One region of the Oceanisphaera submarina genome, then DNA from elsewhere that is predicted to be linked to it. Evidence: predicted binding sites of a transcription regulator. Region 1 holds the regulator's gene; each other region holds the start of a gene.
What was found. Region 1 encodes LexA, which represses DNA repair genes until DNA is damaged. Its sites were predicted from a motif close to ANCTGTNTNNNNANACAGNT; they were not measured.

Region 1 (10,270 bases):
TTGCCGGAGCTGACCCGGGAGTTTAACGAGTACCGCATGCTGCTGTTCGGCCTGCTGATGGTATTGATGATGATCTGGCGGCCTCAGGGGCTGCTGCCGATGCACAGACCCCAGATGGAGCTGAAATCATGACGGCCCTGTTAAACGTATCCGATCTGACCATGCGCTTCGGTGGCCTGGTCGCCGTCGACAAGGTTGCACTCAGTATGGATGAGCGGCAAATCGTCTCGGTGATCGGTCCCAACGGTGCCGGAAAAACCACGGTATTCAACTGCCTGTCCGGTTTCTATCGGCCAAGCGGCGGCACCGTCAATTTCAAGGGCCGGGCCATACAAGGGCTGCCGGGCCATAAAATTGCAAGACGTGGCATGGTGCGTACCTTTCAGCACGTGCGGCTGTTCAAGGAAATGACGGTGCTGGAAAACCTGCTGGTGGCCCAGCACTTTCATCTGAATACCGGTTTTTTGTCCGGCCTGTTGAAGACTCCGGCCTTTCGCCGCTCCGAACGGGACGGGTTGGCGCGGGCTCATTACTGGCTGGAAAAGGTGAATCTGACCGAGTTTGCCAACCGCACCGCCGACAACCTGGCCTATGGCCAGCAGCGGCGGCTGGAAATTGCCCGTTGCATGGCGGCGCGACCGCAACTGCTGATGCTGGACGAGCCGGCGGCGGGTCTCAACCCGAACGAGACCCGCGAGCTGGATCGATTGATTTGTGATTTGCGTGATAACGAAGGGGTCAGCATCCTGCTGATTGAGCACGACATGAAGCTGGTGATGGGCATCTCCGACTATATCTATGTGGTCAATCAGGGACGGCCGCTGGCCGAAGGCACCCCGGAGCAGGTGCGCAACAACCCCGATGTGATCAAAGCCTACCTGGGAGAGACCTGAGCATGCTGCATGTCGATAATGTCTGTGCCGGCTATGGCAAGATACAGGCGCTGGAAGATGTGACCGTCGAAATAAAACAGGGTGAAATCGTCACCCTGATCGGGGCCAACGGTGCCGGCAAGACCACCCTGATGATGACCATCTGCGGCGAGCCCAGGCCCACTCGGGGGCGGGTGCTGTTCGAAGGGCAGGATCTGGGCGGTCTGGATACCGCCGCCATCATGCGCCAGGACATCGCCATCGTACCCGAGGGGAGGCGCATCTTTGCCCGGCTGACGGTGGAAGAAAACCTGCACATGGGCGCCTTCTTCGTCGACAGGCGCGAGCACGCGGCGCTGCTGGCGGAGGTATACCAGATGTTCCCCCGGCTCAAGGAGCGCATGAATCAGCGGGCCGGCACCATGTCCGGCGGCGAGCAGCAGATGCTGGCCATCGGCCGGGCGCTGATGAGCAAGCCGCGGTTGTTGTTGCTGGACGAACCCTCGCTCGGGCTGGCGCCCATCATCATCGCCCGGATTTTCGAGACCATAGCCCGGCTGCGGGACGAGAAGGGCATGACGGTCTTTCTGGTGGAGCAGAACGCCAACCAGGCGCTCAAGCTGGCGGACCGGGGCTATGTGCTGGAAAACGGCCGCGTGGTGCTGGCCGATACCGGTGCCGCCCTGCTGGTCAACGAACAGGTCAGGCAGGCCTATCTCGGCGGCTAGGATCAGCCTTGATGCCAAGGCCGCCGAGATTGGGTAAACTGCCCTAAATTCACGCTAGGAGTAACTCATGGAGCAGTTTGCCCATATTTCGGTGGCCGAGGCCGATACCCTGCTGGCCGAAGGCCATGCCCGACTGGTTGATATTCGCGATCCCCAGTCTTTCGCCCAGGCCCATGCCGCAGGCGCCTTTCACCTGACCAACGATACCCTGGTGTCCTTTACCAACGAAGTCGACTACGAGACTCCGGTTGTGGTGATGTGCTACCACGGCGTCAGCAGTCAGGGTGCGGCCCAGTACCTGATCAATCAGGGCTTCGAGGAAGTCTATAGCCTGGATGGCGGCTTTGAAGCCTGGCGCCGCACCCAGGCGGTGGTCACGGCCTGATGAAGTTGCTGCTGGTGCTGGATGATCCGCGCCGGGCTCAGTCGTTCGTGGATTACCTGGCCGATATGGGCCTCAAGTGCGAGCTGACCCTGGATGATGACAACAATGTCAGCATCTGGCTGGTGAACGAGTCCCGCTTTCAGCAGGCCCAGCAGGAAGTGAAACGCTTCATTGCCGAGCCGTTGCACCCCCGCTATCAGGATGCGGCCTGGCGCCAGGGCGACACCCATGTGCATTTCAGCACAGATTCGGGCCGGCCCGGGCTGGCCCGGGATCTGTTGCACCGGACCGGACCGGTCAACATGCTGGTACTGCTCGCCTGCCTGGCCATTTATGGCCTGAGCTGGCTGGGTTTGCCGATGTTCGGGTTACTGGCGTTTCCTCCCAGCTGGGAGTCACTGCTGGGCGCGGAGTTCTGGCGTGCCTTCACCCCGGCGCTGCTGCATTTCTCCCTGATGCACCTGGTGTTCAACCTGTTCTGGTGGTGGTATCTGGGCGGCATGGTGGAGCGGCGGCTGGGGCACGGCAAGCTGTTGCTGTTGCTGCTGGTGGCGGCGGTGCTACCCAATCTGATGCAGTTCTGGGCCAGCGGCCCCCGTTTCGGTGGCCTGTCCGGGGTGGTGTATGCCCTGCTGTCCTACGTCTGGTTGTCCGGCCGGCTCAATCCGGCCCGGGGCATAGGCTTGCCGGACGGCATGGCGGTGTTCATGGTAGTCTGGCTGGTGTTGGGCTTTGCTGGCGTGCTGGGGCCGGTGGCCAACCTGGCGCATCTGGGCGGTGGGCTTATCGGCCTGTTACAGGCCTGGTTCGATCGTGGGCGTCGGGCGTCCTGACATCCGTTTACTGATACAGGAACTTGGTAAACAGCAGGCGATGGACAGGCGTCTCGCCGGTTTCCTTCAACAGTAAATCGTTGAGCCGCCGCTGTCCTTCGTCGGTCAGTTCGTTGCGTACCTGCAGCGAGCGGATTTCCTGCTGATTCTGTTCTGCCAATAGGTCATTGATGGCATCGCGTAGCAGCGGCATATGCTGCTCCACCAGCGGCATCTGATCGGCACTTTCCAGCATGATATCGACGGATACCCGGATATAACCCAGGGTCTGCCCCGAATTCTGGTAGTTGGTAATAATGTCCGGCGTCATGGTGTAGTATAAGGGCCCCTCGGGAGCCGTCTCCTGAGCCCGAAGCTGGCCGGCGGTCAACAGGATACAAAGAGCGATCAAGCGGAACATCGTAAGCCTTTCTGTCTGAATAATAAGAGCATTGTTTAAACAAAGCGGTGGCCGGTCAAGCGAATATGTATTTTTCAGGATAAAGCAGCGATTCAAGTATGTGTTTTGCCATTTCAGGAAGTGCCAGTGACTAACACCGCCGATCATGACTGGCACTGGGGGCCGGAATTACCGCGGTCCCGGATGCCGCTGTGCAACTGGCTACAGGATACCGGCTCTCTGACCGAACGGCTGCGCCGTCATTGCCGGCAGTTCCGGGTTCAGTTACAGAGCACCACAGCCGAAATAACCCTTACCCCGACCCAGGCCGCATGGATTGGCGCCGACCGTGCCTTTTGCCGCGAGGTCTTGCTGCTTTGCGACGAACAGCCCCGGGTCTATGCCAGTTCCCTGTATTCTCCCTCGAGCCTGCATGCGATTCCGGCCCTGGGTGGGCTGGGCCAGCGAGCCCTGGGCGAATTGCTGTTTGAAGACCCCCAATTGTTGCGCAGCGACTTCGAGTTTGCTTGTCTGACGGAGGCACAATGGCGGCAGTTGTCCCGGATGCAGGGGATGACGCAACACCTTGATCAGCTGGCAAATGGACCTTCGCTCTGGGCCCGCCGTTCTCTGCTGGCCACCGGCCAGGCAGGGGTGCTGGTCACCGAATTGTTTTTGCCTGCGGCCCAGGCATACCGAGAATAGAGAGAACCATGACGACGACTGCAACCCGACCACGCTGGCGCGCCTATATGGCGCTGGCCCGACTCGACAAGCCCATCGGCACCCTGTTACTGCTGTGGCCTACCCTGTGGGCGCTCTGGATTGCCGGCGATGGCCGGCCCTCATTCTGGCTGCTGCTGGTGTTTGTGGCCGGAGTCTTTTCGATGCGTTCGGCCGGTTGTGTGATCAACGATTATGCGGATCGCCATATCGACGGTCACGTCAAGCGTACCCAGGGCCGACCGCTGCCGAGCGGTGAGCTGACCGAACGTCAGGCACTGGGCTTTTTCGCGTTGCTGGTGGGAATATCCTTCGTGCTGGTGCTGACCACCAACGCCCTGACCATTTTGTTGGCGGTGGCGGGTCTGGGCTGGGCGGCGCTTTATCCTTTCATGAAGCGCTATACCAACCTGCCGCAGCTGTTTCTGGGCATCGCTTTTTCCTGGGCTATTCCCATGGCCTTCGCCGCCCAGAGCGACAGCCTGCCGCCGGGACTCTGGTTGCTGTTCGCCGCCAATCTGACCTGGACCATCGCCTACGACACCATGTATGCCATGGTGGACCGTGACGACGATCTGCGCATCGGGGTCAAGTCGACCGCCATCCTGTTTGGTCGCCGCGACAAGCTGATAGTCGGCCTACTGCAACTGCTGACCCTGACGTTGCTGGTGGCGGCCGGTCAGGCGTTCGGCCTTGGGCCGCTCTTCTACTGGAGTCTGCTGGCGGCGGCGGGCCTGTTTGTATACCAGCAGCGACTGATCCGCGACCGGGAGCGTATGGCCTGTTTCGGCGCCTTCCTCAACAACAACCATGTGGGCATGCTGGTGTTCGCCGGTGTGGTATTGACGCTGCTGTAAGTCTGATGCCGGGACGGCCAAGTCGCCACAATACGATCACCGCAGGTCGCGCCGCACGGCACTGGGCAGCAGCGGATAGAGTACGTCCCGCAACTGTGCCAGCTCTTTCTGTCGGGGGAGCCCCTGACACAAATAACCTTCTTCTTCCAGCGCGTCGGTCAGCATCCTGAACAGAGTCTTGTCGAACAGCTCCGGCGCCTGCATGCCGTGCAGCATGGCCAGATGTTCGGCCAGCAGTCGACTGTCGTCCTCCAGCTGCTGCGCACCAGCATCGGATGCCAGACATGACACCACCACCCCATAGCGTTGCAGCGAAGGCCGGATAATCCGGGCCAGCAGCAGTAACTGCATTTGCTGCCGGGGGACGACCCACCAGCCCGCCTGGCGAAATTCGACGAGCCCCAGGCCCTCCAGAGTTTTCAGTTGAAGCTCCAGCTGCGCCGGCAGCTGTGACGGTGTGACGTTGAGAAACAGCTCGGCCCTGAGCAAGGGATACAAACGCTGCAAGCGGCGCAGTAATTCTGTGGTGACCATACCTTCGTGCCGTTCTATCAGGGTGGACAGCAGCGCCGGCAGGGCGAACAGGTGCAAGATGTTGTTGCGATAATAGCTGAGCAGTACCGATTGCCGTCGGTCGAGGTGGATGATCTCGCCCAGTCGGTTGCTTTCCCGCTTGAACTTGTCGAGCTCCAATGCCTGTTCCAGTAATTGTTCGCCGTCTTGCTCCGGTATGACCACATCATCGCTGTAACGACAGCTGCGCAGGTAGTCCAGATAAAGCTGTACCTGTCGTTGCAGCTGCCGGCGGGTGAGCGCCTGCCGATCCGAGGCCAGCAGGGCGGTGGCGCTCAGGGTCAGGCCGTTAACCGCGGCGGCGGCATTGATTCGGGTCATCACCTCGCGGGCGAGAGGGGAAACCAGATCGCGGGCATGGCCGGTGGCTTGTCGGGCTAGCCACTCGGCCAGCGGCAAGGGTTCGCCGAAGTTGACGAAGCCCCGGCCGAAATTGCGTAATTTGTGCAGTATGCCCAGTACCTGCCAGACACTTTCCTGCTGCTTGCCGCTGCCCTGTAATTCCTTATGGTAGGTGCTGACCTCCACTACATGCTCATAGCCCAGGTAGACCGGGATCAGGGTGATGGGACGATCGCCGTTCTCCATGGCGGCGCCGAGTGTCATGGACAGCATGCCGGGTTTGGCCGGCAGCAGGCGGCCGGATCGGGAGCGGCCACCTTCGGCGAAATACTCCACCGCATAGCCGCGACGAAACAGCAGCTTGAGATATTCCCGGAATACGGTGGCGTACAGCTTGTTGTCTTTGAAGGTACGACGAATGAAGAAGGCGCCACCCCGGCGAAACAGCGGTCCGGCGGGGAAGAAATTCAGGTTGATGCCGGCGGCGATATGGGGCGGCACCATGCCCTGATGATAAATAACGTAGGACAGCAGCAGATAGTCCATATGGCTGCGGTGACAGGGCAGGTATACCAGCTCGTGACCTTCCTGCGCCAGCTGTCGTACCCTCTCGGCACCGGTGACCGAGAGGCCACGATACAGTTTGTGCCAGAGCCAGCCCAGCAGCCGATCGCCGAAGCGGATCAGCGGATAGGAAAAGTTGGAGGCGATTTCATTCATGTAGTCCTGCGCCTTGCGGCGCGATGACTCTTCGCTTTGCTGCTGCTCGTGGCTGTGATCGATAATGGCCTGCTGCAATGCCGGCGTTTGCAGCAGTTGCTTCAACAGCAGCTCCCGGTTGGGCAACCTGGGGCCCGTGGCCGCCAGCCTTTGTCGGCTGAAATGGATGCGGGCGATACGCGCCAGCTTGTGAGCCAGTCGGGGGTCGGCAGTGGAGCGTTCCAGCAGTTGTGACAGCAGCAAGGGGGCGCTGAAACGAACCCGGTTTTCCCGGCCTTTCAGCAGCACGATCAAGGCCTTGTGCAGGGCATTGGGGGATCGGCTCTGCACTATGCTGAGCGAGGAGGATGTGTCTCCTTCCCGGCCCGGTGCCCGGCCCCAAAACAGGGTAACCGGCACCAGTTGAATAGGCGTCTGTTGCCGCCGCTGGGTAAGCAGCAACTGGTTGAACTCCTCCAGGTAAGGAGTGACGCTGCGGGGGCGGTCACCGAGGGTGTCCGGCTTGTCCAGGCAGATAAATCGCGGTAGCTCATTGCCGTTCAGTCGCAGCGGTTCGAAGGGGCCGGGTAGGCCCAGCCGTTCGGTGCTGAGCTCCAGGGTCAGCAGATCGGAGATCGAGGCGGTTTTCAGTATATAGACTACCGGTCTGGCCGGATCGATGGCCAGTTCCGCCACCGGATCGGCAGGCAAACTCTTGTGGTTGACCAGGGTGGCGATCAGCGGCCGAAACAGGCGTCGACCGAAAGGGGACCCGAACATCATAAAGCAGGAATTCCAAGATCAATGCGGCCGCAAAGATTATCAGATCGGACCTCCGATGTCTTGAGGCGAGCCGCCCCGGATTTTGTACTTGCTCTGGCGGATTTACTGGATATACTGACAGTTAACTGTATAAAAAAACAGGTCCATTATGAAAGCCCTTACGCCTCGCCAGTCTCAGGTACTGGAGATCATCAAAGAGCATATTCAGCAGACCGGGATGCCGCCGACCCGTGCCGAGATTGCCCGGACTCTGGGTTTTAAATCTGCCAATGCCGCCGAAGAGCATCTCAAGGCACTGGCCAAGAAAGGCGTCATCACCATGATGCCCGGTACCTCTCGTGGTATTCGCCTGACCGAAGAGGAAGAAGAGGCGCTGGGGCTGCCGCTGATCGGGCGGGTCGCCGCCGGTGAGCCCATACTGGCCCAGCAGCATATCGAGAGCCACTACAAGCTGGATCCGTCCCTGTTTCACCCTTCGGCCGATTTTCTGCTGCGGGTAAAGGGGATGAGCATGAAAGACATCGGCATCATGGATGGTGATCTGCTGGCGGTACACAAGACCCAGGAAGTCCGCAACGGCCAAGTGGTCGTCGCCCGGCTGGACGATGAAGTGACGGTCAAGCGTTTTCAGCGCCAGGGCAGCAAGGTCAGCCTGTTGCCCGAAAATGAGGAGCTTTCTCCGATAGAGGTGGATCTGCGCAGTCAGGAGCTGATTATCGAAGGCCTCGCCGTCGGCGTGATCCGCAACGCCGACTTCTGATTTTCCTCTGATCTGAACAGCGCACTCCGGGGTGGTTCATCTGCCCCGCTTCCTTTCTGGTTTTCCGTCTCGAATGTATGCTCCCTCTTCTTGAACATCGAGTTGCCCTTAAGCAGCGCTAACGGGCGACTCCTATTCCTTCGCTAAGCCCTAATACCAGTAACATTAAACACTCGATCTGTTTGACTGTCATGCCAATCCCGGACAAAGGGCCCGCTCCACCGACTCGCTCAAGCACCTCCTTGTGAGGCTCAGCACATGACGTCCCTGTCATGTGATGGTCGGTGGAGCAGATCCCTTTGCCCTCCTTGATGTTCCGGCGCGCCCTCTGCAGGCAACTCGGAGTTCCAGAAGAGGCAACAGAGAACGGCTCCCACGACCGTGAAATGCCAGGGACGGCATTTCCGAGCTCCCACGGATGGGTTTATGGCGTGTCGAGGGAGGCGGCTGTGTTGCCTCTGGTCTGGGGGCCTCAATATGACCAGATCATTACTGGGATTGGTATAACTTCCTTTTTTACTTCAATTTTTTACTTTTTCATTATCAGTGCTTTACTTAGTGAGTGCCGGGCCGAGGGATGTGGTAGCCCGACAGGCACTGACTCGTTATATGAGTACACCAAAAATACAGGAAGAAACTTTTGGGGGTGCGTGTGAAGCCGATTATTCTGCTGTTGTCCTTGCTGACAACCCTGCCGGTGCGGGCTCAAGCCCGTTTGAATATGACCGAAGGGGTCACCGATATCAGCCAGAAGGTATATGGCCTGCATATGACGATACTGATCATCTGCGCCATTATCGGTCTGCTGGTGTTCGGGGTCATGTTCTGGGCCATTATCCATCATCGAAAATCCAAAGGTGCCCGGGCGGCGCAATTTCATGAAAGCACCAGGGTCGAGATCCTCTGGACCCTGATCCCCTTCGTCATTCTGATTGCCATGGCCGTTCCTGCTACCCGCACCCTGGTGGCGATGGAAGACGCCTCTCAATCCGATATCACGGTGCAGGTCACCGGTTCCCAGTGGAAGTGGCATTATCGTTACTTCGACGAGGGGGTCGAGTTCTACAGCCTGCTGGCCACCTTGCCCCAGCAAATAGAGGGTCGGGTGGCCAAGGGGAAGAACTATCTGCTCGAAGTCGACCAGCCGCTGGTGCTGCCTACCGACCGCAAAATCCGTTTTTTGATCACTTCCGATGACGTTATCCACTCCTGGTGGGTGCCGGCGTTCGCGGTGAAAAAAGACGCCATTCCCGGCTTTATCAACGAGGCCTGGACCCGCATCAACGAGCCGGGCCTGTATCGAGGCCAGTGTGCCGAGCTGTGTGGCAAGGACCATGGTTTCATGCCGATAGTGGTGGATGCCCGTTCTCCCGAGGAGTTCGACGGCTGGCTGGCCCAGGCCCGGGCCAGCCAGGCCGAGGCCAAGGCCGCGGAGCAGGAACTGGTGGCGATGGAAATGACCATGGACGAGCTGATGCGGTTGGGTGAGCAGGTTTATCAGCGCAGCTGTGCCGCCTGTCACCAGGTCAGTGGCGAAGGAATACCCGGCGCCTTTCCGGCACTCAAGGGCAGCGAGCTTGTTCTCAACGACAAGGCCGGCCACATCAATGTCGTGCTGTACGGCAAGGCCGGCACCGCCATGCAGAGTTTCGACAAGCAGCTGGCGCTGAAAGAACTGGCCGCGGTGATCACCTATGAACGCAATGCCTGGGGTAACAACACCGGTGAGCTGGTGCAGCCCGGCGATATCAATCAGGCCAGGCAGGGACAATAGGGGGCAGGGATGACACAGCTAAACGTAACAGACACCGCCGATGAGCATATGAACCACGAAGAGGCGCATCATGGACCGGCCAAAGGCTTCAGCCGCTGGCTGTTTACCACCAACCATAAAGACATCGGGACCATGTACCTGCTGTTCAGCCTGACCATGTTCTTTATTGGTGGCGGCATGGCCATGGTGATCCGGGCCGAGCTGTTTCAGCCGGGCTTACAGCTGGTGGAACCGAACTTTTTCAACCAGATGACCACAATGCACGGTCTGGTGATGATCTTCGGCGCCGTGATGCCGTCCTTTGTCGGTCTCGCCAACTGGATGATACCCATGATGATAGGGGCGCCGGACATGGCCTTGCCGCGCATGAACAACTGGAGCTTCTGGATACTGCCCTTCGCCTTCGTGTTGATGCTGTCGTCGCTGTTCATGCCCGGGGGCGGCCCCAACTTCGGCTGGACCTTCTATGCGCCCTTGTCTACCACCTATTCACCGGACAGTACCGCCCTGTTTGTGTTCGCCATTCATATCATGGGTATCAGCTCCATCATGGGAGCCATCA
Region 2 (10,270 bases), on a different contig from region 1:
CAGGCGACGCCGGGGCGGGCTTTTTGGGCGATACTCTGGGTCATGCCATGATTCAAGGCGTCAGTAATCGGCCCATTCCCTGCCTATGCGGTATTCAAGCAGCGTCATTTGGCTTATGCTTGCGGGCAGAATCTAACGGAGGTAACCGCCATGAAAAGCGTCCCTTTCTACCTGCTGCTGACCTTGCTGGCCACGCCGGCGATGGCCGGTAACCCATTCAGTAGCATCATCGATTTTGGTCGCGAGGTGCTGGACGAAACTCGCAAGCTGGCCCCCGGTATCCAGCACGACAAACGCAATGAAACACCCCCTGTTGCGGCAACGGCACCGGATGATGGCCGTGACAGCCCGGCGCTAGACGGTTCGGCAGCCAGCCATTCCGCGGCCAATAAGGCCACCGTGGTTATAGCGCCACCCGCCGCCGCTTCACAGCCTGCACCGCCTTCCGCCAACCATGGCTGGCAGTTCGTCGAAGAAGACCATATGAACGGCGGCAAATCCTGAATCGGATGAGTATTTATTTGTACTCAATACCCGACGATAGTTCCTGCCCCTCTGGATTTCGTCGGATTTTACAATCTATTTCAAAATGTTAAGGTAATTAGACATCAAAGCTTAATAAGGAGCCCAAGATGAAAACACCTTCCATTGCCCTGTTCCTGGCCCTGAGCGCCGGTTATCTGGAGGCCGCCTCGGCCGAGCCCTTACCGAACAAGGCGCAACAAGCCGACAAAAAAATCGTGGAAAGCAGTGGCGAACATGACAGCGTTGGCAAACAGGATGCGGTCGATAAAACCCTGGCTCCTCCGCGGAAAAACGGCGCCCAGGAAGACTGAGCAACCGCCGGCCAGGAGCAAGTCGAGCTTACCAGTCAAAATTCAGTTGCTCGGCCTGAGCGACCTGCTCATTGCCTTCGTGAGACAACTCGACACTTACCCCCACCAGCCGAACTCCTCGCCCCCGCGCACGCTCCCAGGCTTCGATACACAGTCGTTCGGCCAGAGACACTTGTGGGCTGAAGCAACGGCGTGACAATGTGGTCTGGGTAAAGTCATCGAATTTCAGCTTGATGCAAAGTCCCTTGATGGCGCGACCGGCCAGGCGTCGTATCAGCTCGGGCCACAAGCGCAGCAAGACCTGTACCCCCTGCTCCGGCTGATGAATATCGGCTACCAGGGTGGTTTCGACCCCCACCGATTTTCTTACCCGCTCGGTCTGCACTTCCCGCTCGTCGATGCCCTGACCGCGCTGCCACAGCAGCCGGCCGAACTTGCCGAAGCGACGGATCAGCTCCGTCTCGCCCACCTCAAGCAGCTGACAGCAATGCTCCAGCCCCAGGGCGGTGAGCTTTTCCGCCGTCTTGCGCCCCACCCCGGGCAGCTTGGCCAGCGGTAACTGACGGACAAAGTCGGCCACCGCCGCGGGCGGCAGCACGAAAAGCCCGTTCGGTTTATTTTCTTCCGAGGCGATTTTGGCCAGAAACTTGTTCGGCGCCACCCCGGCCGAGGCGGTCAGTTGCAGCTCGTCATTGATGGCTCGGCGAATGTCTTCGGCTATCAGGGTGGCACTGCCGCCAAACCAGGGGCTGTCGCTCACATCCAGATAGGCTTCGTCCAGCGACAGGGGCTCGACCAGCTCGGTATAGCGATGAAAGATCTCCCGGATCTGCCGTGATACCGCCTTGTACTCGGCCATGTTGCCGGGGATCAGCAACAGCTGTGGGCACCGTTGCAACGCCTGATGGCTGGCCATGGCCGAGCGTATCCCGTAGGCCCGGGCCGGATAGTTGCAGGTGGCGATGACCCCGCGCCGGCTGGCGCTGCCGCCGATGGCCAGCGGAATGTCACGCCACTCGGGATGATCCCGCATCTCTACTGCGGCAAAGAAGCAGTCCATATCGACATGAATGATTTTGCGCATTGACCGAGCTGGATAAACAGACAGTAGTTAAATACTAACCCGGAGTCGGTGCAGCGAAAAGCGCCAGGTGACATTTTGAGAAGGTGGAGGGAATATCGGCACCGGCGAAGGCCGCCGGCGCCGGATAGATCAGATGATGCGGTTTTCTCCCAGCATCTGCCGGCGGGCTTCTTCCTTGGCCATTTTCTTCTTGCGGCTTTCGCAAGGGTCCGGACAGTCGCAGGCTTTTTCTATCCCTACACCACCCAGGCCGCCACAGGAGCCGGCAATGGTCTTGCGCTGCACTATATAGCCGATGGCCATGGCAAAAATCACCAGGGCAAAGACCGCGAAGGTAATCAGAAAATACAACATATCAACCTCTTGAATACTTCTTGAAGGCGCTGGTCATGTCCACTCTGAAGCCGTCATCCGTCTTGGTCAGCAGATACACCGCCAGCCGGTGTTGCTCGGCAAACGCCAGTGCCTGCTCGGGCCCCATGACCGTCAGTGCGGTCGCCAAACCGTCCGCAATCATACAGGATGGATGGATCACTGTCACCGATGCCAACTGATGGGTAATGGGCTGGCCGGTCCTGGGATCTATGGTGTGAGACAGCCGTTGCCCGTCCAGCTCATAGTAATTACGGTAGTCGCCGGAGGTCGCCACGCTGCTGTTGCCCACCGCAATCACCTGTTGCACCGAGCCGGTAGCGGGGCCCGGCTTTTCCACCGCTATGGTCCAGGGCTGGCCGTGACGATTGAGGCCACTGAGCCGTACCTCGCCACCGATTTCCACCAGATGATCGGTCACCCCCTCTTCCGCCAGGTACTCGGACACCATGTCCACCCCGAAGCCCTTGGCGATGGCGGACAGATCCACATAGAGCTCCGGCAATTGCTTGTACAGATACTCGGCTTCACTGTCGATCCCCACCCGCAGGTGCTGCAGCCCGGTTCGCGCCCGGGTCTCGGCCAGCAACTGCAGACTCGGTATCCGGCTCGGCCTGGCGTCAGGACCGAAGCCCCACAGGTTGACCAGAGGACCGACGGTGACGTCCAGCGCGCCGTCGGTCATTCGCCCCAGTTGCAGTGCCGCCGTCACCACCCGGGCGGTGTCGGCAGACACAGGAACAGGATCCGCTCCCTGATGCCGGTTGAAGCGACTCAGCTCCGAGTCTTCCCGATAGGTGGACATCTGATCGTTGAGCTGTTCCAACCGGCGGTCTATCTCCGCCTGCAGCACCCGGGCCCGGGACGCATCGACATCCACTACCTTGACCGAGTAGTAGGTGCCCATGGTGTTACCGGTCAAATGCTGCTGCGGCCGCTCGACCGTCGCCGGTTTACAGGCGACCAATAAAAAGGCCAGCCCCAGGGGGGCCAGCCATTTGATTACATAAGAATTCATCAGTGTTTAACCACCAAAGTCATCCAGCAGAATGTTGTCTTCTTCCACACCCAAATCCTTGAGCATGTTGATGACGGCGGCGTTCATCACGGGCGGACCACACATGTAGTATTCACAGTCTTCGGGCGCGTCGTGATCCCGCAGATAGTTTTCATACAGCACGTTGTGGATAAAGCCGGTGTGGCCGGTCCAGTTGTCTTCCGGCAGTGCGTCACTCAGTGCCACATGCCACTGGAAGTTCTCGCATTGCTCCTGCAGACCGTCGAAGTCTTCCACGTAGAACATTTCGCGCTTGGAACGGGCGCCGTACCAGAAGCTGATCTTGCGCTTGGAGTTCAGGCGCTTGAGCTGATCGAAGATGTGCGAGCGCATCGGCGCCATACCGGCACCACCGCCGATAAATACCATCTCGGCGTCGGTATCCTTGGCGAAGAACTCACCGAAGGGACCGGAAATGGTGGCCTTGTCACCCGGTTTCAGCGACCAGATATAGGAAGACATCTTGCCCGGAGGCGCGCTCCAGTTACGTGGCGGCGGGGTCGCAATCCGCACGTTGAGCATGATGATGCCTTCTTCTTCCGGATAGTTGGCCATGGAGTAGGCGCGGATGGTTTCCTCGTCTACCTTGGACTCCAGCTCGAAGATCTTGAACTTGTCCCAGTCTTCCCGGTATTCCTCGGGCACATCGAAGTCTTTGTACTGGATGTGGTGAGCCGGCGCTTCAATCTGAATATAACCACCGGCACGGAAAGGCACGCTTTCGCCGTTGGGGATCTTCAGCTTCAGTTCCTTGATGAAGGTGGCCTTGTTATCGTTGGAGATAACTTCACAATCCCACTTCTTGATGCCGAACACTTCTTCCGGCAGCTCGATCTTCATGTCCTGCTTGACGTTGACCTGGCAAGACAGACGCTCACCTTCTCGGGCCTCGCGCTTGGAGATGTGATCCTGTTCGGTCGGCAGTATTTCACCGCCCCCTTCCAGAATGCGCACCCGGCACTGGCCGCAGGTACCGCCGCCACCACAGGCAGAAGAGACGAAGATGCCATTGGCCGCCAGCGCGCCCAACAGCTTGCCGCTGGCACCGGTGGTGATCGCCTTCTCGGGATCGTCGTTGATGCTGATAGTCACATCCCCTTCCGCGACCAGCTTGGACTTGGCAAACAGGATAATGCCTACCAGGACCAGCACGATCACGGTGAACATGACCACGCCTAGAATGATTTCCATCGATTATTCCTTTTCTATCACTGGGTTTACAGGGATATGCCAGAGAAAGACATGAAGCCAAGCGCCATCAGGCCGGCGGAGACAAAGGTGATCCCCAAGCCACGCAGACCGTCAGGTACATCCGAATACTTCATTTTCTCACGCAGACCGGCCAGCAAGACGATTGCCAGCATCCAGCCAATGCCGGAGCCAAAGCCGTATACGATGGACTCGGCGAAGTTATAGTCCCGCTGTACCATGAAGGACACACCACCGAAGATGGCGCAGTTCACGGTAATCAACGGCAGGAAAATACCCAGCGCGTTGTAGAGTGCCGGGAAAAACTTGTCCAGGGTCATTTCCAGGATCTGAACCAGAGCCGCAATTACCCCGATAAAGGTAATGAAGTTCAGGAAACTCAGATCCACCCCCTCGACCAGGGCGCCGTCTTTCAGGATGAAGTTGTAGATCAGGTTATTGACCGGTACCGAAATGGTCAGTACCACCACAACCGCTACGCCCAGACCGAACGAGGTCTTGACCTTCTTGGACACCGCCAGGAAGGTACACATCCCCAGGAAGAAGGCCAGAGCCAGGTTTTCGATGAAGACGGCACGAACAAACAAACTCAGAAAATGTTCCATCTATTACTCCTTCGCCTCCACCTGTTCCGGACGCAGGGTACGCAGTACCCAGATAATGCCACCTATGATGAAGAAGGCGCTCGGCGGCAACAGCAGCAAGCCGTTGGCCTGATACCAGCCACCGTTCTTGATCAGCGGCAGTATTTCGATGCCGAACCAGGTACCGGAGCCGAACAGCTCCCGAATGGTCGCCACCACCAGCAGGATCAGGCCGTAGCCCAGGCCGTTACCGATGCCGTCCAGGAAGGACATCATGGGCGGGCTCTTCATGGCATACGCCTCGGCACGTCCCATTACGATACAGTTGGTGATGATGAGTCCAACAAATACCGACAGCTGCTTGGAGATGTCGTAGGCATAGGCCTTGAGGATCTGGTCAACCACGATAACCAGAGAGGCGATAATCGCCATCTGGGCGATAATTCGCACCGAGTTGGGGATCTGATTACGCACCAGCGAGATAAACAGGTTCGAGAAGGCCGTTACCGCGATAACCGCCAGTGACATTACGAATGCGGTCTGCATCTGTGAGGTCACCGCCAATGCCGAACAGATGCCCAGCACCTGCAACGCAATGGGGTTATTGCCGATGATAGGTCCGAACAGCACCTTTTTCATTTCAGCTTTATCAGCCATTGTTCAGCTCTCCTTTACGAACCTTCGCCAGGAAAGGACCGAAGCCTTGCTCACCCAGCCAGAATTCAAAGGTGTGTTGCACGCCGTTGGAGGTCAGGGTAGCGCCGGACAGGCCATCTACACTGGAGGGAGCCCCTTCGGGCGCACCACCTTTCACCACTTTCAGGGCCGGCTTGCCGCTTTCATCAAACAGCTGCTTGCCGACAAACTGGGCACGCCAGTTGGGGTTTTCTACCTCACCACCGAGCCCGGGGGTTTCACCCTGCTCGTAGTAGGTAATGCCCTTGATGGTGTTGCCATCGGGTGCAACGGCGACGAAGGCGTACATGGTAGACCAGAGGCCCTGACCATGCATGGGCAGTATTATGCTGTCCAGGTTGCCGTCTTCATCTTTGGCCATGTATACCGGCACCAGATTGGCACGGCGACGAATGCTCGCCGGATCTTCACTCTGGCTCAGCTTGATGCTGGTCGCGGGATCCTTGGCGGCATTGCGCTGGTTGTAGCCCTGTACCGACTTGTCCGAGAACTCACCGGTAGTCAGGTTCAACAAGCGGGCATCGATGAAGCGTTCGTAGTTTTCGGCCACATTGGCACGACCCAGACCCGCCACATCGACGATGTTGGTCTGTACGTCCAGGGCCTGGTTACGCTGCTGGGTCGGTTTCAGCAAGACTGCTGCACCGGATACCACCACAGAACACACCAGACACAAGACGCCGATTACGGCAAAGGTTCTGCCGACAGTTTCTTTCTTAGCCACGAGCCAGTCTCCGTTTGATGTTAGCCTGCACCACGAAGTGGTCAAACAAGGGAGCGAACAGGTTGGCGAACAGAATGGCCAGCATCATGCCTTCGGGGAAGGCCGGGTTAACCACACGGATCAAAACCACCATGATGCCGATCAGGGCGCCATACCACCATTTACCCTTGTTGGTAAAGGAAGCGGATACCGGGTCGGTTGCCATGAACATCATGCCGAAGGCAAAGCCGCCCAACACCAGGTGCCAGTACCAGGGCATGCTGAACATGGCGTTGGTATCGGAGCCGAGGAAGTTGAACAGGGTTGCGGTGGCAATCATGCCGATCATCACGCCCGCCACGATACGCCAGGAGGCAATCCCCATATAGATGATGAAGAGGCCGCCCAGCAGAATCGCCAGGGTAGACACTTCACCAATCGACCCTTGAATGTTACCGATAAAGGCATCCATCCAGCTGATCATGGAACCGGTGTTGGCATCCATCAGCGCCGCCTGACCACCAGAAGCCCACTGGCCCAGGGCGGTAGCGCCGGAGAAGCCGTCAACGGCGGTCCAGACGGTGTCACCTGAAATCTCGGCCGGATAGGCGAAGAACAGGAAGGCACGGCCGGCCAGAGCCGGGTTGAGGAAGTTTTTACCGGTACCGCCGAAGATTTCCTTGGCCATCACCACGCCGAAGGTAATACCCAGCGCCGCCTGCCACAGGGGCAGAGTCGAGGGCACGATCAGCGCGAACAGCACAGAGGTCACGAAGAAGCCTTCGTTCACTTCATGCTTGCGTACGGTGGCAAACAGTACTTCCCAGAAACCACCGACGATGAACACCGTCAGGTAGATAGGCAGAAAGTAAGTCGCACCCAGCAGCATCTTGCTGCCCCAGCCGGCCCCCTCACCCAGGGTAGCCCCCAGGCTCTGTGCCAGACCATAACGCCAGTTACCGTCAATGACCGAGGCCAGATCTGCCGGGCTGTACATGTTCATCAGGGCATTGATGGTCTGCCCGCCGGAGTTGTACATACCGAAGAACATGGCCGGAAAGGTCGCCATCCACACCATGATCATGATGCGCTTCAGATCGATACTGTCGCGCACATGAGAGGCGTTGCGGGTAACCATGCCCGGGGTATAGAGCACGGTGGCAACCGCTTCATAAAGGGCGTAAAACTTTTCGTATTTACCACCCGGCTCGAAATGGTGTTCGAGCTTTTCCAGAGTGTGTTTCAAGCTCATTTACTTAGCCCTCTAGCTCAATCGTGGTCAGACACTTGCGCAGGGCCTGGCCATAATCGTATTTGCCCGGACACACATAGGTACACAGTGCCAGATCTTCTTCATCCAGCTCCATGCAGCCCATGGTCTGGGCGCTTTCGGTATCGTTGGACAACAGATCACGCAGCAGCAGGGTCGGCAGAATATCCAGCGGCATAATGCGCTCATAGTTACCGATGGGTACCATGGCACGGGCTGAGCCGTTGGTGGTGGTGGTCAGGTCGAACAGCTTACCCTTGGTCAAATGACTCAGGTAGGCGCGGGTCACAGAGAATTTATTGGCACCCGGCGCAAGCCAGCCCATAAATTCTTTTTCGCGACCTTCGGCCAGTACCGATATCTGCAGGTGATAACGTCCCAGATAGGCATGAGGACCATAGGCAGTGGTGCCGTACAGCACAGAACCGGAAATAACACGGTTCTCACCATCCTGCAGCTCACCCGCGGTCAGTTCACTCACGGAGGCACCGATGCGGGTACGCAGCAGACGGGGCTTCTGTACCACGGGGCCACCCAGGGCGACAACGCGATCGGTAAACAGCTCACCGGTAGTGAACAGCTTGCCGAAGGCAATCACATCCTGATAGTTGATATACCAGACCACCTTACCGGGCACGATGGGGTCGATAAAATGAATGTGAGTGCCCGGCAGACCGGCTGGATGCACGCCACCGAACACTTGTTCCGTGATGTTGCCAGCCTGAGCCTGAGGCAGACTGCCTTCGCCCTTACAGACGTGCACCTGACCTTCGGTCAACCGACTCAGCACCTGCAGACCATCGGTAAAGGCCTGGGCACTTTCCTTGATGATCAACTCGGCGTTCGCGCTCAACGGATTGGAGTCCATGGCGGTGACGAAGATGGAGCTAGGGGTGGAACCGATGGCCGGCACCTTGCTGAAAGGGCGGGTGCGCAGCGCCGTCCACAGGCCGGATTCAACCAGCTGTTCGCGAACGGTTTCGGGTTCCAGTTTGGAAAGTTCAGCAGAAGCGTATTTTGAGAAAGTAATCTGATCTTCGCTGTCATCGACTGCAATCACGACCGATTGCAGTATGCGTTTGGCGCCACGGTTGATTTCAACCACGGTACCGCCGGCAGGAGCTGTGAACTTAACGCCCGGGTTCTTCTTGTCTTCGAAGATCACCTGACCTTTTTTGACACGATCCTCTACCTTGACATACATGGTAGGGCGCATGCCCACAAACTCCTCGCCCAGCGTAGCAACGCGCTTGATGGCAGGACCATCGTAGATTACTTGCTCTGGGGCCCCGGAAATCGGGAGGTCCAGTCCTTTTTTAATTGTAATCATACTCACTTGCACTACTTGTTAGGGGAAGACAGGTACTTGCCATGCCAGACATGACAACATGCTGATGAGTCGCTACCGGTCTGCCTCTATCGTGTTGAAACAGCATGACTACAGTCCGGTAACATCCAGCCCGATATAAAAGGCGCATAATTCTAGCACTTTTAACGCGGCGGCTGCCATGGCAATTACCATAATTTACCGCCTCTTTCGGTTAATCCCGGTTGTACGAAGTTTCACCTAGCAAAAATAAGGCCATGATATTTGGCCACTTATTATGCTTTGGTCTTATGGCGACCGGGCAGACTCACGGCCAGAGGTGCAACAAAACTCTCAATGTCGAATAACATTCGTTGTCAGCCCGACACGCCGCTCTGACCACGACAGGCCGGGCTGTCGAGCACGCCTTCGCGCGCCTGCCATTCGGCGGGGGTCAGGGTGTGCAACGCCAGGGCGTGAACACCACCGGCCAGTTCGTCGGCCAGCAGCGTATTCAACGCCCTATGCCGGGCCAGCAGACGCTGTCCCTCGAACTGCTCGCTGACCACCACCAGCTTGAAGTGGGTCTCCGATCCCGGCGCTACCCGGTGCATGTAGCTTTCGTTGATCACTTCCAGATGCGTCGGCGCCAGCGCCGCCTGCACCTTGCTTTCGATAAGGCGTTGTATCGACATAAGGAACTCCTGAGTAAACGACAATAATGCAAGACTGTGGAGATGGGGCGTTCTCCCCTCCCCCCTCTTTATATCAAATAACGAAACGTCAGATTGATGCGTGCCCTGTCTGCCGCTCCGGCTCTGGGCAAGGCATGCTGCCAATGATGCTGCATTTCACCCGCCATCACCAGCAAACTGCCGTGGTTCAGCTGCAGCTGACGACGCTCGCCGTTGTGGTGGCGCAACACAAAGCGCCGCGTCGCGCCTAGACTGACCGAGGCAATCACCGGCTTTGGCCCCAGCCCGGGCTCGTTGTCCGCGTGCCAGCCCATGCTATCCCGGCCATGGCGATACAAATTGAGTAGCACACCGTTGAAGGGCTGTTCGCAGATGGCTTGCACCTGCTTTCGAATCTCGTTTACCAGCGGGTGCCAGGGAGTGGGTTCCCGGGTCTTGCCGGAATAACGGTACGCCGC
Region 3 (10,270 bases), on a different contig from region 1:
ATCACGCAATAAGCCCCAATGTTGGGCGAGACGACAACTCTCTTCGATAACCCAGGTGCCAATAGGAACGATCAGTCCCGTTTCCTCGGCAACGGGAATAAACTCCACCGGTGATAACAGCCCCTGGACCGGATGTTGCCAACGTAAAAGAGCTTCTACCGACACCAGCTGACCGGTGGCTGCGGCTACTATCGGCTGGAAAAACAGACGAAATTCTTTCCGTTCCAAAGCCCGATGCAGCTCATTCTCGATACGCAGCTGGGTCGCAACCTGCATCTGCATCTGTTCATCAAATAATTGATAATGGGCCCGCCCTGCGGACTTGGCTTCATACATGGCGATATCGGCTGAACCAATTAATTTTTCGGCATCCCAATCCGGCTCGGCGATGGCGATACCTATGCTGGCAGACACGAATACCTTGTCTTCTTCCACTGCGATAGGAGGGGCAAGCTCTGCCAACAGCCGCTGGGCAATAACGGTTGCATCGCGATGGCTGGCGACGTCCGGACAGACAATCACGAATTCATCACCGGCGAGGCGAGCGACGGTGTCGCTTGGCCGCATGGCCCGCTGCAATCTCTGCGCCACCGAGATCAACACCTGATCGCCCGCATCATGGCCGAAGCTGTCGTTGATCCGTTTGAAGTGATCCAAATCGATGAATAATACCGCCACACTGGTATTGGCCTCCTTTCTCTGGGACAAACACCATTGTACCCTGTCCAGTACCAAAGCTCGGTTGGGGAGCCCGGTCAGGGCATCATGCAGGGCCCGGTACTCCAGGGCCCGTTCGGCCTCCTTGCGAGCACTGATATCATGGGCAAAGGCGAAAAAACTCCAACTGGTGTGCTCTTCCAGGGACCAGAGGGTAATTTCGATAGGAAATTCCCGGCCATCCCGGTGCAAGGCCGGCAACTCGAGCCGTTGTCCCAGCACCTTCGCTCTTCCATGGGCGAGAAAACGTTCCAGCCCACGTTGATGGGCATCGCGATATTGACTCGGTACTATCGTCTCGCCGACACTCTGGCCCAATACTTCGGACAGCGACCAGCCAAAAATGACTTCGGCGGCCCGGTTCCAGGCGGTAATCATGCCCCGGGAGTCCATACCGATAAAGGCATCTCCCGCGCTGTCGATGATTTGACGGCTACGCTGCTCACTGGCCAGCAACGCCTGTCGGGAGCTTTGTCGTTCGAATACCCGTCCCAACTGGACACCCACCTGCGTCATCACATCCAGCAGCTCTGGCTGCAACTGCTGCGGTGCGCCAGTAAAAAATTCCAGTACCGCCGTGATGCTGTTGCCCGATTGCACGGGAACGGCAAACCCCGAGATCAGGCCCGCTTCCCTCGCTGCCGCTTGCCGGGGGAAGTTGCCCTCCACATGGATATCGATAATCTTGAGCGGCACCCCCTCTGACAGCACCCGCCCCGGCAGGCCGACACCCGAGAAAAAGCACCTTTGTTCGCTGACCCGCCGGAAAACGTCGAAGCTACCCGCCGGATAATGCTCATCCAGATGCCAGATCCCGCTTGACACCAGTTCACCATCAGGTCCCTTTATCCAGGAATGCCCCACCGGCCACCCCGTTAACTGACAAACGCTCTGCAGTACTTTGAGCAATGCGGCTTCCACGCCGATCGCTTGATTGGCCGCGACGGCGACCTCTTTCAACAGGTGCAGATAGTCAATGGGCGTGTCATTGGAACCGTGAGGCATTGTAACTCCTGTGGCTGCTGTCTCTTTTGATAGAAGGTCCTGTTACCCCTAACAGTTCCTCAGGGCGACGAGTGATCGTTTTACAAGCAGGTTTGACTTGTTTTAGCCGCCTTTCGCTCGCAAGTTGACCAGAATTACATAAAATTGATCAAATTATACAGCTTTAAACGAGTCAAATTATTATTTCCTCCAGTGCTACCCTGTCGGAATGTAGATTTTTTGAACTCCGCTGCGTCACCCCTCAATAGTTCCCGTTTCCTACTCCGAGTGATGCTCGTCGAAGGAGGCGTTTCCACCCGTCGAATACCCGATGAAAGCGTGCAGGTTAAAATAGAACGTCTCTACTGCGATGAAAGTGGCCTCTCCTGTGTATCGGATGTACAGGATCCCGGCCCCGCCAGGTGAGATTCATCGCGCGGATACCGATGTGGGACGTAAATGCGTCAATGTGATTGGCGTGCCGGGTTATGTAACTGCTGAATGACACCTTGAGCTGTTTCGGCGCTCGGTGAAACGGCCACACCGGGTCCCATTTCTGGATAAATTGACTAGCGTGGTGATGGATAATGCATCAATCCATCACTTTATCGAACCAACGATGCCCGATAAATGCGTGTATGAATATCTGTTTATACTGCTTTGTGACAGCCCGGAATGGGAGCTGATCTAAATCTTGTGGAAACAGGCTAAATCTCACTGGCGCCACTTTATCTCCTGGAACAAAGACAAGTTGCTGGTTAAAGTCTCGACGCTACTCAAGGGCGTAAGGCTATGCATGATTACTTATCCAGGCAGCCTGACGACCGGCTTGATATAGGCATCAAGCTCCAATGTATAAAAAAACCCGGGAACTCCCGGGTTTTTTTATTTAATCAATCAGACCGTACCGGTCGCGCAATATCGTTATGATGTCCGCCTTGGGGTTATCGGACAATTCCAACTTCTGGCCGGTAATCTTCTCGGCGATGCCTACGTAAGTACGGGATATGTCCATCAGCACCTCGACCGGCAAGGCATTATCTCGCGCCAGCGCTTCCCGCTCGGGCATCCGCTCTTTATTGAGCAGAATATCCGGATCCGGAAAATGCCTGAGTAACAGCTGGCGAAAGTCCTCTTTCGAGTTCTCCACGATACGCCCGTCGCGATAGGCTGGGCCGTCCCAGATCCGGGATGAATCGGGAGTGCCCACTTCATCCATGTAAATCAGCTTCTCGGTGCCCGCCGCGTCACAGACATAGCCGAATTCGAACTTGGTATCGACAAACACCTGATCGATCCTGGCCAGCTCCTTGCTGATGACCTCGAAACCTTCCTTCAACAACCGCTCGTAACGGGTGATATCGGCCGCACTGCGGAAGTTGAAGGCGGCGAAGTTGTCTTCGATATTCTGGCGACTAATGTTGACGTCGTCAGCCTCCGGCACGCCGGGAATACCGGTGAGAATGCCCTTGGTGGAAGGGGTCATCAGCAACTCGGGCAGCTTCTGATCCTTTTGCAGGCCATCCGGCAGGCGGATACCGCAGAACTCGCGCTCTCCACTGGCATAACTGCGCCACATGGAGCCGGTAATGTACTGGCGGCAAATGGCCTCGATCTTCACCGGGGTCGCCTTCTGCACTATCCACACGAAGGGATGGGGAATGTCCAGAATATGACTGTCGGCCAGGCCCTGTTCGCGGAACAGCTTGAACCAGTGGTTGGAAATGGCATTGAGCGCCGCGCCCTTGCCGGGCACCCCCTGCATGCCGCCCTCCCCGTGCCAGATGCAGTCGAAGGCGGAGATACGATCGCTGATCACCATGATGGCCAGCGGCGCATCGGCAGCCACGTCATAGCCTTTTTCCTGGATCAGGCGGCGGCTGTCTTCTTCGGTCAGCCAGTAAACAGAGCGCACCTTGCCGCTGTGAACCGGCTGCTGGGTACGGATCGGGAGGTCGTTATTAACGGCCAATACCTTGTCTGCGAGACTCATCGCGTGTGTCCTGTGTGTGGAGTGTTGAAGCTCAGCTGAACACCGTCGCCGAATTATTGTATTTATATTGAAGGGCGGGCTGCCAGCGGCGCTATCTTATCAGATGTGGGAAAGCGGCAATAGCCGCTGCAACACCAGCAACAGCGACGGCGTAGCGGGCGCCAGCCACCAGCAGCCCGCCAGCAGAGACAGCAACAACAGATTGGGAAGCGGTGCCGGCCACTCGGTGACTTTCAGCGCGGTACCGAACGACTTCTTCAGCCGCCGTCCTTCCAGATCGATGCTGTACAGCTCATCCAGCAACAGATGAATGAAGGCGCCGATAAACACGAAGATGCCGAGTTGCCAGGCCAGCTCGGCCGGCAACTGGAACAGACGGGAGCTAATCACCACGCCACCACCGGCAAACACCAGGTTGGCCAGCAGCGAATGCAGGGCCCCCCGATGCACGGTAAAACGGGCAAAAGCCCAGCACAGGGGGTAACGCACAACGACATAGGCCGCCGCCCCCAGCACCAGGGTGTCGACCAGCGGCAGATATTGCCGGCCATAGAGCAGCGCCAGCATGGTGCCGAGAATACCGAACAGACGAAAGATGATACGGATGGAGCGGGAAGTATCGGCATCTATGTCCGGCATGATGCCGCCGAGAGAGCCGGCCAGCCACAGCAGGCCCGCCTCGGGCAGGGTCACCAGCTGGGCCCAGGCCATGGCACCCGCCAGCAGGGCGCTGGCCACCGAGGCCACCTTGATATGAGTTCTGAAATCCGCCATCGACCACCTCCCAGGCTGAAAAAGACGGCGAGTGTAGCATGTGGATACTGGATAAAAAAACAGGGCCTGTAAGGCCCCGTGATGATAAGCAGAAGACGTCGGAGCTTAGAAGCTCAGCTGACCTTCCAGCATATAGGTGCGGCCAGGCATGGGGACACGACCGACCGGGCTGACGTCGGCGCCACGGAAGTAGGCATCGTCATCCAGCAGGTTGTTGACGCCCAGGCCCACGTTCAGGGTCATGTCGTTGCCCAGGGCAATGTCCCGGCCCAGACGGGTGTTGACCAGGGTGTAGGACGGCAGTTCACCGGCGCTGCCGTTGGCGGTTTCATTCACTGTATTGGCGGCATCGCTGAAGCTCGCGGACGCATACAGGGCGCTGGCGCTCGCAGTCCACAGACCGGTTTTGTAGGTGGCGTCGGCACTCACATGGTGACGTGGCGCATTGGGTAGTTCCTTGCCCCGGTTGGCACCGGTCAGCTGTTCGCTGTCCAGCAGGGTATAGCCCAGGCCCAGCGCCAGCTCGTGGGTCGCCTGCCAGCGGCCTTCCAGCTCTATGCCCTGCTGGCGGGTCTCGCCCAGGTTTTCATAGGTATCGGTCGTCCTGTTGTGCTGGATCTGATCCTGATAGTCGATACGGAACAGGGTGGCGCTGGTCTCGACGTTATTTAATGGCTGCCAGCGCGCGCCCAACTCGTAGTTCCAGGCGGTTTCGTTGGCCACTTCGCCTTCCTTGATCACCTGGGCGGTCTGCACCGGCACCAGGGAGCGTTGGGCATTGGCAAACAGGAACACCTCATCGGTGGCCTGCAGGCCCACCGTCAGGCCAGGCAGCCACTCGGAGGCATGGTTGTCGCTGATGGCGCCGGAGTTGTCGTCCCGGTAATCGGTGCGCACTTCTTCGTAACGGATCCCCGGGGTGATGGTCAGGCGATCATCCATCAGGTGCACAGTATCACTGATATAGGCGGCGTAGGCGTTGGTGGTGAAATCCCAGTCCCGTACCTGATCGTTGTAACTGCCGTCGGCCAGAGTCAGACGATTGACATCGAACTCCACCTCTTCCCGCACGTAGCGGCCGCCCAGTATCAGGGTGTGATTAGCCAGCTGCTTGGTCACCCTCGGCTCGGTGCCGTAAACGTTGAATATGCGGGGCGAGTCGGCCACATGGCTGGCATTGGCTTCGGGGTCGGCCCAGTTGCCCCCCGATATCAGATCCTGACCGAAGAAGAAGGTCCGGTCCGCCCGGTGAGCGAAGTTGCGCCACTGGAATTCCAGGTCATCGCTGGGAGTGTGAATCCAGGTCAGATTAGCACGCCACATGTCGGCGTCATAGCCGTCATAGGGCCGCTGGGACTGGTTGCGATTGCCCTCATAGGCGGTGGGGCTCAGGGCACCGGGCAAGTCGGCAGTCACATCGTAATACTGCAGCTGGGCCTTGAACTCGTTGATGTCGTCGGCAAAGTAGTCGATATCGAAGATATAGTTCTGCACTTCGGTGTCGGAGTGATCGCGAAAGCCGTTGCCCTTCTGCAGGTTGGCCTGAAACTGCAGGCCCAGATTGTCGGTCACGAAACCACCGACCCGGTAGTAGGTATCGGTCATGACATGGCCGGTGTCTTCGGCGATGAGCAGCCGCTCGCGCAGGGTTTGCTCCAGCTTGTTGGGTATCGGCTTGGTGACCAGGTTCAGCACACCGCCCACGTTGTTGGGACCATAATGCACGGCGGCACCGCCGCGGACCATATCCACCGCCTCCAGGCTGGGCAGGGTCACCGGAAACAGAGATACCCCCACATTGGTATAGGGGCCGATGGCAATCGGGTAACCGTCCACCAGCAGCTGCACCCGCTCGCTGCGCAGCGGATTCAGGCCCCGCACCCCTATGTTGGGCAGTATGCCGGTGCCGGTTTCATCCAGTACCTGAACGCCGGGCACCTGACGCAGGGCATCTTCGAGGTTGAGGGCGCCGCGCTCGTGCAGCTCTTCGCTTTCCACCACGTTACGAGCCCCGGTGTAGGTTTTGGCGTTTTCCTTGGTCGGGGTGCCGAGCCAGTCTCCCTCCACCACCACCTGCTCCAGCTGGCTGGTAACCGCCTCGGCGGCGGCCAGCGGCATGGCCGGCATCAGCGCCAGGCTGATCAGCACACTTAACGGACGACGGCTGAAACCTGTGGTGCGATTTTCTTTCCCTGCTAAACCCATAAAACAAACCCAAATGATAATGATTGATGTTTGTGCATTATTTTTTATTGGCTCTGGTAATTCAATAAAAAATTGAACTTTTTATCATCCTTGTTGACGACGGCTGCCATCAAGGGAAGGGTTCACCACCACCTTCTTCAATTCACCTACAAAATGCAGGGTTGCACTCACATGCAAATAATAATAGTTTGCATTCAAACTCAAGAGCCACCAACCCAATGCTGACCATCAACCCGTTAAAAAGCAGCCTGCATCAGGGCAAGCCCGTATACGGCCTGCTCAATTCCGTACCCGGCCCCTGGCTGGCGGAAATGATAGGCCGTGCCGGTTATGACTTCGTGATCCTCGATATGGAGCACCTGCTGGTGTCGGAAGAAACCCTGCGCCACAGCCTCCAGGCCGTGCTGCTCACCGGCTGTACTCCCCTGGTGCGGGTGCCCGCAGCGGACGCCAAGCTGATCGGCCGGCTGCTGGATGCCGGTGCCCGCGGCATAGTGCTGCCCCAGACAGACAGTGCCGCCACCGTCGCCCGGACCATCGCCGCCTGCCGTTTCCCGCCCCTGGGCCGGCGCGGTATCACCGGCGGTCCCATCACCGGCTTCGGTACCCTCAAGCTCGATGACTATATCCGGCTCGCCAACGACAACATCATGGTGGTGCCCATGATCGAATCCCGGGCCGGACTCGACGCCCTGCCCGAAATACTGGCGCTGGAGGGGGTCGACATGGTGCTGGAAGGCGCCCTGGATCTGGCGCTGGATATGGGCCTCGGCCCTCAGCCCCAGGATCCGCAGGTGGAGCAGGCCATCGGCCGGCTGGCAGCCCAGTGCCTGGATGCCGGTGTCCCCTTCTGCGCCAACCCGCGCAGCCCGGAGCAGGCAGCCCGCTGGCGACAGGCCGGCATCACCGCCTGGCTGGCGGGGGAAGACAGGGGCTATCTGTGTCAGGCCCTGCGCAGCCGGCTGGCCGATCTCCGCAAGGATACTTGAACGCTTAACCTGATGCCGGGCCGTTAACGGGATTGGCCGGCTTGCAAGCCGGCCCTCGGCATTAGCACTCGTGATCCGTTTTTCCAGAACCTGAGGACAATTATGTCATCCCCCATCGTGATCCTGACCCACGTGGTCAACCGTGCCGTTATCGACGGCTTTATTCCCGCCGCCCGAAGCCTCGGCCATGAGGTGGTGCTGGTCACCGACCAAGGGCTGGCGCATAGGGAGTGCCTGGCAGAGGTTCGCATCCTCGAATGCGACGTTTTCAATCCCCTGGCGATCCTGGATCTGCTGACCGAGCAGGCCATCCGTCCCGCCGCCCTGTTCTCCAACAGCGATCATCTGCAGACCGCCGCCGCCATCGCCGCCCGGGCCCTGGCGCTGCCGGCCAAGAACTGGCAGGTCTGCTACCGGGCCAAGGACAAGTTGCGCATGCGGGAACGGCTGGCCGACCAGGGCCTGCCCAGCGTCTGGTCCCGCCAGCTGCAGCCCGGTGAGGTACCGGAGCACGACTGGCCCTATCCGCTGGTGGTCAAGCCCAGCCAGGGCGTGGCCTCCCTGGATGTGTGCCGGGTCGACAGCCGGGAGCAACTGGTCGCCTTGCTGGCGGAGCGGGCCCAGTCGTCGCCCCTGCTGCTGGAACAATATATGGAAGGCCCGCTGTTCACCCTGGAAACCCTGGGCGACGGCCGGGAACTGGTGGCCGTCGGCGGCTTCGACGTCGGCCTGTCCGATCCCCCGCACTTCATCGAGACCCAGGCCCGCTGGCGAGGCTCGGTCAGCCGGCAGTGGCAGACCCAGGCGCTGGAGCAGGTTCGGCGCTTCGGGGTCGGCCTCGGGGTCTGTCACAGCGAATTTATCCTCACTCGGGACGGCCCCGTGCTGGTCGAGATCAACTACCGCAGCATAGGCGACGGCCGTGAGTTCCTGCTGGACCGGCTGCTGCCGGGAGGCTGGTTTGCTCCCATACTTCGGCTGCATCTGGGCGGCCCCCTGCCGACCATCAGCCCTTCGACACAACAGGCGCTGATCCAGTATCTGGTGGCCGAGTCCAGCGGCCGGCTGGTCCGGGCTCCGCAGCCTCCGACCCGGCCCGGCCTGAACTACAAGGCCCTTCGCCAGACGGGCGACAGCCTGTTGCTGAGCCACTCCAACAAGGACTACCTGGGCGTGCTCTATCTGCAGGCCGAATCGGCCGGGGAGCTGGAACAGCTGCACGCGGACGCCATGGCCGCCATCCACTGGGAGATCAACTGATGACAGAGCAACAACGCATCTGCCGACGCATCATCGACGCCTGCCTGCGGGAGGATGTCCGCCAGATCCACAGCCTGGGCCGTCGCGTCGAGCAGGACGGACAACTCTGGCTTGAACTCGACCATCTGGGCGCGCCCCTGCGCCTGCCGGTGGCGGACTGCGATTACATGCAGCCCCTGCGCGCCACCGTCAGCCACTGGTTTTACCGATCCGGCGATCAGTGGCTCCAGGAGTCCGGCCACCGCGCCTGGCTCGGCCGGCTGATGGCCGGCCTGGAGCAGACGGAGCAGACGCTCTATCTGTCCTACATGAACGAGGCCGATGCCGCGGTCGAGCAGGGCGAGCTGTGTCGCCAGGCCTTCACCGAACAGGCCGGCCAGCTGGCCCGCTTCGGGGAAAGCTGGGGAGATCGGCTGCTGCACGCGGACCGGCTGGCCAGCTTCCTCGATCACCCCTACTACCCCACGGCCCGGGCCAAGTTCGGCTTCAGCCCCGCACAACTCCGGGCCTATGCACCCGAGTTTGCCCCGGTATTCGAGCTGCACTGGCTGGCGCTGCCCGCCGGCCAGGTGACCCTGACCGGCCCCCTGCCGGACTGGTGGCCCGGCTTCGCCCAGGTCGGCCTGGCCGCGAGCCTTGCTCACAGCCATGTACTGCTGCCGGTGCATCCTCTTACCTGGCAGCAGCTGGGCCCCCTGCCCGCCGATGCCCTGCCGGCGCCCGCGACCTGTCTGCCGGTGATACCGACCCTGTCGGTACGCACCCTGGCCCTGAAAGACAAGCCCGGTGAGCATCTCAAGTTGCCACTGGCCATGGCGACCCTGGGCCAGAAGAACATTCGCCTGATCAAGCCCGGCACCCTGTATGACGGCCACTGGTTCGCCCGCTGCCTGACCACTCTGGAGCATAACGATGCTCAGTTGCAGGGCCGTTATCGCCATGTGGACGAATCGGTGGCCGGCCACCTCGGCGACGACAAGCTCCATGCCTTCCTGCTGCGTCGTTATCCCGAGCCCAAACCCGGCGAGACCCTGGTGCCGGTGGCCGCCCTGTGCAGCCTCCTGCCCGACGACCGTCCCTATATCGCCGGGCTGCTGGAACAACAGGGTGGCCCCGGGCTCGAGCCCTGGTGGCAGGAATACTGTGCCCTGATGGCCAGGGTACACCTGCGGCTATGGCTGAAATACGGCATCGCCCTGGAGTCCAACCAGCAGAACGCCGTGCTGTCCATCACGCCCGGCCAGCCCCTGAGCCTGGTGATGAAGGACAACGACGCCGCCCGGCTGTGGCCGGAGCGTTTCGGCCAGACCTGTCCGGGTCTGTCCGGCACCCTGGACGAGTTGCGCGA

Region 2: a site for LexA is predicted at 1,927-1,946, ahead of dinB (DNA polymerase IV). Genes of this name have one in related genera too.
Region 3: a site for LexA is predicted at 4,514-4,533, ahead of ACLEIV_RS03970 (metal-dependent hydrolase). Genes of this name have one in related genera too.

Annotation. Positions count from the first base shown of each region.
Region 1 is NZ_JBKGFN010000005.1:29,616-39,885, reverse strand. Features, by position in the region: gene ACLEIV_RS06710 (high-affinity branched-chain amino acid ABC transporter permease LivM) at 1-132, shown strand, start outside; gene livG (high-affinity branched-chain amino acid ABC transporter ATP-binding protein LivG) at 129-893, shown strand; gene ACLEIV_RS06700 (ABC transporter ATP-binding protein) at 896-1,600, shown strand; gene glpE (thiosulfate sulfurtransferase GlpE) at 1,668-1,985, shown strand; gene glpG (rhomboid family intramembrane serine protease GlpG) at 1,985-2,818, shown strand; gene ACLEIV_RS06685 (flagellar basal body-associated FliL family protein) at 2,826-3,218, opposite strand; gene ACLEIV_RS06680 (chorismate--pyruvate lyase family protein) at 3,345-3,902, shown strand; gene ubiA (4-hydroxybenzoate octaprenyltransferase) at 3,911-4,777, shown strand; gene plsB (glycerol-3-phosphate 1-O-acyltransferase PlsB) at 4,814-7,174, opposite strand; gene lexA (transcriptional repressor LexA) at 7,323-7,934, shown strand; gene coxB (cytochrome c oxidase subunit II) at 8,587-9,708, shown strand; gene ctaD (cytochrome c oxidase subunit I) at 9,718-10,270, shown strand, end outside.
Region 2 is NZ_JBKGFN010000013.1:93,009-103,278, reverse strand. Features, by position in the region: gene ACLEIV_RS13315 (hypothetical protein) at 151-504, shown strand; gene ACLEIV_RS13310 (hypothetical protein) at 633-836, shown strand; gene dinB (DNA polymerase IV) at 865-1,920, opposite strand; gene nqrM ((Na+)-NQR maturation NqrM) at 2,050-2,274, opposite strand; gene ACLEIV_RS13295 (FAD:protein FMN transferase) at 2,276-3,310, opposite strand; gene nqrF (NADH:ubiquinone reductase (Na(+)-transporting) subunit F) at 3,317-4,540, opposite strand; gene nqrE (NADH:ubiquinone reductase (Na(+)-transporting) subunit E) at 4,567-5,163, opposite strand; gene ACLEIV_RS13280 (NADH:ubiquinone reductase (Na(+)-transporting) subunit D) at 5,167-5,799, opposite strand; gene ACLEIV_RS13275 (Na(+)-translocating NADH-quinone reductase subunit C) at 5,792-6,562, opposite strand; gene ACLEIV_RS13270 (NADH:ubiquinone reductase (Na(+)-transporting) subunit B) at 6,555-7,793, opposite strand; gene ACLEIV_RS13265 (Na(+)-translocating NADH-quinone reductase subunit A) at 7,798-9,141, opposite strand; gene ACLEIV_RS13260 (BolA family protein) at 9,495-9,812, opposite strand; gene ACLEIV_RS13255 (alpha-ketoglutarate-dependent dioxygenase AlkB family protein) at 9,881-10,270, opposite strand, start outside.
Region 3 is NZ_JBKGFN010000002.1:279,620-289,889, forward strand. Features, by position in the region: gene ACLEIV_RS03960 (putative bifunctional diguanylate cyclase/phosphodiesterase) at 1-1,722, opposite strand, end outside; gene ACLEIV_RS03965 (phosphoribosylaminoimidazolesuccinocarboxamide synthase) at 2,591-3,694, opposite strand; gene ACLEIV_RS03970 (metal-dependent hydrolase) at 3,794-4,468, opposite strand; gene ACLEIV_RS03975 (TonB-dependent receptor family protein) at 4,574-6,673, opposite strand; gene ACLEIV_RS03980 (HpcH/HpaI aldolase family protein) at 6,892-7,662, shown strand; gene ACLEIV_RS03985 (ATP-grasp domain-containing protein) at 7,765-8,922, shown strand; gene ACLEIV_RS03990 (IucA/IucC family protein) at 8,922-10,270, shown strand, end outside.